Regions from separate parts of the Alteribacillus bidgolensis genome, predicted to be linked through region 4. Evidence: riboswitches for the same ligand, from Rfam matches in the RefSeq annotation. Region 4 holds a riboswitch; each other region holds the start of a gene.
The links. A riboswitch is a leader RNA that binds a small molecule or an ion and turns the genes downstream of it on or off. The one in region 4 is predicted to bind cobalamin.

Region 1 (2,204 bases), 3.8 Mb from region 4:
AGAAGATTACCTGCGTATTTATGACCATAGAGACGAAGAAAAAGCAGCAAATGAACTAACTCATATTATGAAATATCTACCGCTTGAAAGAGGGATGAAAGCGATAGATTTATGCTGCGGAAACGGCAGACATGCAAGGTGGCTGGCAAGAAAAGGGCTGCATGTAACCGGTATAGATTTGTCACCAGCTCTATTAAAAAAAGCCATCGATTTAACCTCAGGCCTTCCCGTTCATTATCAGAGAGCAGATATTAGGGATGTGCCTTTGCTGCAGGAGTTTGACGCTGCCTTTAACTTGTTTACGAGTTTTGGATATTTTTCGGATGATGCAGAAAATGAACTTGTATTTACTCGAGCAGCAGAAGCATTGAAAAGCGGGGGCTGGTTTTGTTTCGATTATTTAAACCCTGCTTATGTTAAAAATACACTCGTTCCAAAAGATGAATCCATGAAAGATGGTCTGCACGTTATCCAAGAACGTGAAATCTCACCAGAGTTTGTTTTTAAGCGAATTACAATAAAAGAAGACGACACAAAAAGAGAATATCAGGAAAGTGTTAAGTTATACGAACAGGCGGCTTTAAAAAAAATGCTTGAAAGAAACGATTTTAACGTTTTGCACCTGTTTGGAGATTATGATGCTTCTTCTTATCATAGTGAGAATTCACCTAGACAAATTTTCATATGTCAAAAAAATTAATTAAAAATATATTTCATATGAAGTTTTTTTATGTATAATTAAAAAAGACTGTAAAATAAAATAAACGTATGCTAAAGGTCATACATGAAAATGTATGTTAAAAGGGAAGCCCGGTGTAAATCCGGCACGGTCCCGCCACTGTAATCGCACATTTGAATTTGTTCTTTATGCCACTGTCTAAAAGATGGACGGGAAGGCGAACATTTTCGCGTAAGTCAGGAGACCTGCCTTTAGCACGGTGATGAACCTTCGAGGAAAAGGTGCGGCCGAATGACTGATCTGTGCTGGTTACAGTAACATCAAGAACATTCCGCTCTCCTCTTCGAAGGGGAGTTTTTTTAGTATCCAATTACATATATACAAGGGGGAAATATTATGAAAAGGTGGATAGGATTCATTTTTACTTCTTTTAGTATTTTATTTTTGTCAGCTTGCGGGACGAGTGAAGAAAGTTCTTCTTCTGATATGAACGAAGAAAATGAACAAGAAGAGCAATCAGCTGGAGAATTTCCGATCGAGGTAACAGATGGCAGAGGTGAAGAAGTAAGTATTGATGAAAAGCCTGAGCGTATCGTTAGTCTTGTTCCAAGTAATACAGAAATAGCATTCGCACTAGGGCTAGGTGATGAAATCGTTGGGGTAACAGATTATTGCAATTACCCAGAAGAAGCAACAGAAAAGCAAAGTGTCGGAGATATGGATTTTGATGTGGAAACTCTTCTTTCTTTAGAGCCGGACCTCGTTTTAGCTCACGCTTCTTCGGCTCATGGTTCAGAAGAAGGCTTAAAGCAGATAGAAGAAGCTGGTATTGATGTATTAATCGTAAATGACGCTTCTTCATTTGAAGATGCGTATGGTTCCATCGAAATGATTGCACAAGCTACCGGAACAGAAGAAGAAGCAGAAACGATTATTTCAGATATGAAAGAGGATATCATAGAAATTGAAGAACAGGCAGAAAGTATAACGGAGGATGAGCGCAAAACGGTTTGGGTAGAAATACAGCCGCCTCCTGAAATCTTTACTACGGGACAAGGAACTTTTATAAATGAAATGCTCGAAACGATTAATGCAGAAAACGCAGCTGGAGAGGAAGAAGGCTGGATTCAATATAGTGAAGAAGAGGCAGTTGCGCTTAATCCAGAGGTTATTATAACCACGTACGGACATTATGTAGATGATCCATCAGCTGAAATCAAAGAAAGAGCTGGATGGGAACAGGTGCCTGCTATTGAAAACGATGATATTCATGATATAGACAATGATACTGTAAGTCGTCCTGGTCCGCGGCTGACTGAAGGTACTGAACAATTAGCTGAGCTGGTATATCCAGATGAATTCTCAAACTAGTAAAGCGATCCTTTGTTATTTAATCGGGGCAGTATTTCTTTTCGTTTGTATTAGCATTGGTATTTCAGCGGGCAGTTTATCGATTCCTTTTCTAACGAGTGCGGAAGTTTTATGGCGTTCGCTATGGAATTTGGATATGCCTGTCACAATAAAC
Region 2 (2,204 bases), 2.1 Mb from region 4:
CCCATCATGACTGACTGCACAATATCCTCTTTTGGAATCGAAGCATTGACGGCCTTTCGATGAGACAAATCCTTAAAAAACGGTGACTTCAGGTTATACAGCATCATGTGAGTACGAAGCGATGGCGTGGTTAACACTTCTATATCATCGTCGTTTTCTAATACCGGGAGATTATCTATCGGAATATCGGTGGCTGCATGTACTTCGCCGGATTGCAAGGCCATTAACCGCGTTTCTCCCTCTGAAATAAAACGAATTTCAATTTCGGATAGCAGTGCCTGCTTTCCCCAGTATTCGTCAAATCGCTCGACAATCAGTGACTCATCCTGATGAAACTCTTTTACCTGGAAAGCACCAGTAAGCGACGGAGAGGTAGTATCGTCTTTCATCGTAGAAACATCAGCAATGATGGTGGAGGGGTCAGCTAGATGCGGGATTAAAGCAGCGTTCGGCTCTTTTGTCACCATCTTCAGCGTATTATCATCCACCACTTCGATCGTTTCTAACTGAAGCAAATCGACCGTTTTTTGGTTGATGTCTAACGAGCGTTCCAGGGAAGCCTTCACGTTTTCGGCGTTCATTTTCTTTCCGTTATGGAAGGTGACGTTTTCTTGCAATTCGAAAATCCACGTGTTTTCATCTTCCTGTTCCCAATCTTTTGCCAGCCACGGCGACGGCTCAAGATTTTCATCTAATCGTACAAGGGTTTCAGCAATACCAGCCCTCATGACTTCCCAGCTTTCCCTTCCGTGAGGGTCCAGGTTTGCCGGGCTCCATGTAAACGCCACAGTAAACCTCTCATCATTCGTTGCTGCCTTTTCATTAGAGCCGTTTTTTTCCTCAGAAACAGAATCGTTTTGGCAAGCCGTCATAAACAGAAGGCTAATCACAATAAAAATAAAATTCCATGCATTTTTCATAATTTGCTCCTTTTTAGACCAACAAAAAAAGCATTTCAACCGTCGATAAAGAGGTCAGAAATGCTTGTCATTAATATAGGCACAATTCCGTTGCGGATCACTCGTTTTCCAGCAAACTCAGTGCTTTCGCATCCTAACCACCTCCCTATTGTCCCGTAGGTCTAACAGTGATGTTAAAATAGGCAGGTCTCCTGACTTAGGGCATGTCCTTTCAAACCTTCCCAGGCAGCATACCCAGTGGTGTTTTGAAAGGAATCAGCAGCTGTAGCTGACACCCCATACAGTGGCGGGTCCGTGTCGGATTCTAACCGACTTCCCTTTTAAGTAGATTCAGCGAGTTTCGCTTTCTCCAGCACCTATTTTCTTTCACTATTCAGTTGAAAAACTATAAATCTGAAATTCACCTTAACATAAGAATAGCTTTTCACGTATTTAATGTCAATCTATTCCTCCAATAATCCAAAAGAGTTGTGACGTAAAAATATATAGACATCACCGGCTTTAGCGTCATTCTAATATAGACCCTTACATTCGGAAGTTAGTAGTTCCTATCTCAAAGAACGACTCTCACCTTATCTAGTTTTTCAGCCGTGCGGTATATCCGTTGGCATACCTTTTCTTGCCGAATGGCTTCAGCCTCCGTTCTGCCGGATCCATCTGTGCTTCATACCCTCAGCGCATGAAGGAGTATTGACGAGACGGTTTTAGAAAACAATGTATTCTGGTAAAATTCCTGCTTTTAACGCTAGAAAGTATTTATAAAAGAACTTGTCGCGCGCCCTATTCATGAATAATGGAAGGTTTACCTCATTTCATTCCATTCCTTTTTTTATTCTCCCATTACTGTTAGTATAAATGTAAAGAAAAGCAACAAGTCCAAATAAAATACCTCCTAACAAGAAAAACGGTTCAACAATAATTAATAGTAACGGAACTGGTTCTACTTGCAGCATGCTTTGAATAGCTCCTATACCCCCACGCAGGCCCAATACTACACACGCAATCCATGCTAAAGTGAGCAACAACCAAGATGGAAACTTTCTTCCCCATGCTTGAACAAGTGCAAGAGCAATAAAAGCAGCAATAAAACATAGCACTATTGTCATTAGATTAATCACAAATAACTCTTCACTCATCGTCCTCCCTTCAAATCCTGCAGTGCCCCCTGCAGCCCAGTAAATGTGAACTAATCCGAAAAGAGTCGACCAAGCAAACGCTGCAAATCCAGTAAAAAATAACCATTTTTTTGATTTACTTTGAGGACGACTATCATTATTCTTTTTA
Region 3 (2,204 bases), 3.5 Mb from region 4:
AACTTCCCCCTTTTCACCAATTACCTCTGCTAAGAAAGCAAGCTGCTTTGCATTCACTTTTTTATTCCATACGCCTGGAGAAACAGCAAATTCAAAAACAGCCGTTTGTTTAAAAATAGGACTTTCATTTGCGGGCTTTTCAGGAGCTTTCCCCATTACAGCGGAAAGGGCTTCCTCAGCTAGTTCAACTGAGTTCAGGGACGTTAGTTTTTTTGGTGATACGGATGAATTAGCTTCCTCGTCTTTTCCGCCATGCATCGCCCAAGGTTCCGCTTCACGTTTCAAGCGCTGAGCTGGCTTTAAAGGCTGTTTTTCTTCTCCTAATGTATATTTCCGTTGATATCCTCGCGGAGTGATCATTTTTCCATCATAGTAAAATGTAGAATTATTTCCGATAATGACCGTCGTCAGCATTCCAATTTCATACTCAAGCATATGTTCAAGGTCCGTCATAACAATATGCTGTCTTTCTCGAAAAGCGCTTTTCACAAGGCCTACTGGCGTTTTCGGGTCACGGTGTTCTAATAAAATCCGCTGCGTTTCTTCTATTTGGCGTGTTCGTTTACCGCTTTTCGGATTATAAAGAGCGATAATAAAATCCGCTTTTGCTGCTGCTTCTACTCTTGTCATAATGAGTTCCCAAGGAGTTAGGTGGTCGCTGAGGCTGATAGTACAAGCATCATGCATCACCGGAGCACCTAGAAGGGAAGCACAAGAATTAATTGCTGAAACACCAGGTATAATTTCGACACTAATCCCTTCATCCTCTTTCCAGCCTTTTTCAATTAACACTTCGTAAACAAGACCAGCCATCCCGTATAACCCAGCATCTCCACTCGATATAACCGAGACTTTTTTTCCGTTTTCGGCTTGCTTGACAGCTTCTTGGGCTCTGCTTACTTCTTCTGTCATCCCTGTCCGCACTAACTCTTTCCCTTGTATTAAGTGGCTGACAAGATCCATATACGTTTTGTAGCCAATGACACTATCAGAGTCTACAATTGCTTCTTTTGCCCGGTGTGTCATATGGGCTTCATCACCTGGACCAAAGCCAACTACGAATATCTTTCCGGCTGTCATACATATCATCCTTTCATTTTAGAATTAGTGAAAGTTTATGAAACATAAAAAAGCATCTTTAACATTCATGGAGAATGTTAAAGATGCTTAGTATTCACGAGATTAATAGGTTGCTCCTGCGGTCAAACAGAGCAGTGAAAACCCACGCACTTTAACACCTCCCTATGGCCCGTAGGTTAAACGGTGTTGTTGAAAAAGGCAGGTCTCCTGGCTCCTGGTATTCATCAGCTTATCCTTCCCCCCGGTTTATGACGCCGAAAGTGGTTTAGCAAGCAGACAACCCAGTTACAGTGGCGGGACCGCGCCGGTTTTTCACCGGACTTCCCTATTAAGAAAACAGTTTCATAGGCTGTTTTCACCTTTTTCCAATATGCAGTTTTTTATGGTTATAAATATAGTCTATAAAAAACAGACTAGAATAAATTTCTATCATTGTCAATCTAATTTCACTCTTTGTCTCATTTTTCAGCAGACTCTAAAGTGGTATTCAAAAATAAAACCACCAAATAAAGTTTTGGTGGTTTGTATCCGTGCAGATGTTCAAATATATATGCTTGGGTGTATTATTTTTGTACGTTAGCTGCTTGTGGTCCGCGTTGACCGTCCACAATGTCAAAAGAAACGCTTTGTCCTTCTTCTAAAGTTTTAAACCCTTCGTCTTGAATAGCAGAGAAGTGTACGAATACATCGTCAGCACCTTCACGTTCAATAAATCCAAATCCTTTTTCTGCATTAAACCATTTTACTGTACCTTGTTCCATGTTCCATTTCCTCCTTGTGCGTTTAAAACACACAACATTTATTCTTAAATCTTGTTCTACTCTGCGGTAAGACGAAATAGGTTATCCCTTTTTCTAACTTTAAGAAGCATGAACAAACTTAAGTAAATTCACTTTACCATGTTTTTCAAATGAATGCAAGCACTCTTGCCAGAATCTTTTGTGATGCAAATCACAGATAGAATCAATATTTGTTGTTAGACTTTTGTTAAATTAAACAGTTAAGGAGGTTAACTATGCTTGAAGTTGCCCTCACCTTTCCAAATAAAGGGATAAAAGAGATTGACAATGCGTTTTATGATGCACATTTTTATAAAAATAAACAGAACTATGTCTTAAAAAGTA
Region 4 (2,204 bases):
CTGTCCCGCCAAAGAAAGTGAAACCTGTTGCTAAGATCGGAGCAAACAGAGTGACTGCGGCTGCAAGCATTACCATATGCGACCTTAACGCTTGACCATTACCTACCGACATAAACCGTCGAAAAGCTGAAGTAAAGCCAAAGCGAGCATGAAACAAAGTGTATCCTAATAAAAGACCTATAATCAGCATCAATGGCTGCACGATGTTCTGGGTTAACGACAGGAAAATAAAGAGAATTGCTGCAGCAATTAAACCTCCTATTACAAGCGGCATTTGAGCCTGCTTTAACGAGCTGCTGCTTTTTTCCGCCCCTTTTTGTTCTGAAACAGGCGGAACATGGGCTTGCATTTATAATCACCTCAAATTTTATCGTTTTAGTAGGTTTTCTACGTTTAACTAGGATACAAGGCACATTTATTATTGTCAAAGGAGATGTTTGGTAATAAGTTAACAAGTTTATCTTGATACAAATGGATTACCCGTTTCCCAAAATCTCCATGGATAATCTTTGGCTTCTCCTGAGTTATCTATTCCTATCCGCGGGCCGCTCGTAATAGATGATGGTGCTTGGCCTTCTGCTATATATAAAGGCTTTTCATAAAAACGCCGGCCATAATCAGCTTTTATAATTCCAAGTGCTTTTGTTAGTTTTCCTGGACCATTTGTTAAATCTTTTTCTTTTTTATTTCCCCTCCGCTCATACATGAGCTCGATGCCTTCAACGGGTTCTACAGCTCTTATCAATACAGCCTGCGGTATCCCGGTTTTTTCACACACTACATTAACTAAACAATGGGTATGCATCTCATACGTGTACACATGACCAGGTGTACTAAACATAACCTCTGTTCGTTTTGTCCGTCTGTTTCGATAACTATGTGCGGCCCTGTCATCAGGTCCCATGTAAGCTTCGGTTTCCACAATACGTCCTGCCGCTAATCCTCTTTCTGTTTCTTTCACTAAAATTTGGCCGACAAGACTTTTGGCCATTTCTAAGGTGGACTGATTGAAATATTCAGCACCTATCGGTTCAAAAGACATATTTTTCACCTCATACATATGGTTTAACTTTTCCTCCTAATATTTAAACATACTTGACAGTAACCCGTGACAAGATATATAGTTTTTCTACAATAACAAAGCCATATAACGGAAACAGGTATCTTAGAATTTTCTAAGATTTAAAAGGGAAGTCCGGTGAAAGTCCGACGCGGTCCCGCCACTGTAACAGAGGAGTCATAATAACCAGCCACTGATAAAGATCGGGAAGGCTATTATGGCAAAGATACTGAAGCCAGGAGACCTGCCTGTTTTAACAGCACCGTTTAACCTACGGGAGATAGGGAGGTGCTCCTGCGTTATATTATTTACAGCCAGGGTATTTTTACATGCGTTCTCCCATCTGCGCATCGTAAAAATATCCTTTTTTTATGAAGTAATCTTATTTCAAGCAGAGATTTGAGGAGGAAGCAATGATGGGAATTACATGGACAAGCAGTAATTTAGGTTATCCAAGACTCGGAGAAAACAGAGAGTGGAAAAAACTATTAGAGCGTTTATGGAAAAATGAACTAGATGAAGAAACATTTTTAAAAGAAATGAAACATCTTCGTTTAAATCATTTAAAAAAACAAAAAGCCAAAGGTATTCAAAGCATACCAGTTGGCGATTTTACCTTTTATGACCACATGCTAGATACAGCTGTAATGTTCGGAATCATTCCGAGGAGATTTCACTCAACCGATAAGAAAATTTCATTATCTACTTATTTTGCAATGGCACGAGGTACAGCAGAGGCTCCCGCTTGTGAAATGACCAAGTGGTTCAATACAAATTACCATTATATTGTGCCTGAACTTAACGAGACCATCCCAACCTTAACAGAAAATAAACCGCTAAAAGCTTATTTAGAAGTGAAGGAAGAGTTAGGTATAGAAGGTAAACCCGTACTTATTGGACCAATAACTTTTCTCAAACTCTCAAAAGGGTATAAAAAAGAAAGCTTTGGATCTTTGCTCCAAAAATTTGTCCCATTATACGTTAAAATTCTTCAAGAACTGGAAGAGGCAGGAGCAGCTTGGATACAAATCGATGAGCCTTCTTTAAACGCTTCATTTCCTATCGAAGATTATTTCTTTGTTCAAAAAGTTTATGAAACATTTCAACGAGAAGTGCCCAATATTTCTATTATGCTTCAAACCTA

Region 1: it holds a riboswitch for cobalamin, as region 4 does, so the genes downstream of both, CEF16_RS03065 (ABC transporter substrate-binding protein) here and metE (5-methyltetrahydropteroyltriglutamate--homocysteine S-methyltransferase) in region 4, are expected to answer to the same signal.
Region 2: it holds a riboswitch for cobalamin, as region 4 does, so the genes downstream of both, CEF16_RS10945 (ABC transporter substrate-binding protein) here and metE (5-methyltetrahydropteroyltriglutamate--homocysteine S-methyltransferase) in region 4, are expected to answer to the same signal.
Region 3: it holds a riboswitch for cobalamin, as region 4 does, so the genes downstream of both, cobJ (precorrin-3B C(17)-methyltransferase) here and metE (5-methyltetrahydropteroyltriglutamate--homocysteine S-methyltransferase) in region 4, are expected to answer to the same signal.

Annotation. Positions count from the first base shown of each region.
Region 1 is NZ_KZ614149.1:572,007-574,210, forward strand. Features, by position in the region: gene CEF16_RS03060 (class I SAM-dependent methyltransferase) at 1-700, shown strand, start outside; cobalamin riboswitch at 759-946, shown strand; gene CEF16_RS03065 (ABC transporter substrate-binding protein) at 1,076-2,050, shown strand; gene CEF16_RS03070 (FecCD family ABC transporter permease) at 2,034-2,204, shown strand, end outside.
Region 2 is NZ_KZ614149.1:2,194,716-2,196,919, forward strand. Features, by position in the region: gene CEF16_RS10945 (ABC transporter substrate-binding protein) at 1-920, opposite strand, end outside; cobalamin riboswitch at 1,085-1,295, opposite strand; gene CEF16_RS10950 (DUF3995 domain-containing protein) at 1,733-2,204, opposite strand, start outside.
Region 3 is NZ_KZ614149.1:798,186-800,389, reverse strand. Features, by position in the region: gene cobJ (precorrin-3B C(17)-methyltransferase) at 1-1,080, opposite strand, end outside; cobalamin riboswitch at 1,261-1,458, opposite strand; gene CEF16_RS04120 (cold-shock protein) at 1,644-1,841, opposite strand; gene CEF16_RS04115 (hypothetical protein) at 2,096-2,204, shown strand, end outside.
Region 4 is NZ_KZ614149.1:4,328,505-4,330,708, reverse strand. Features, by position in the region: gene CEF16_RS21290 (YeeE/YedE family protein) at 1-349, opposite strand, end outside; gene CEF16_RS21285 (DNA-3-methyladenine glycosylase) at 458-1,060, opposite strand; cobalamin riboswitch at 1,142-1,326, shown strand; gene metE (5-methyltetrahydropteroyltriglutamate--homocysteine S-methyltransferase) at 1,477-2,204, shown strand, end outside.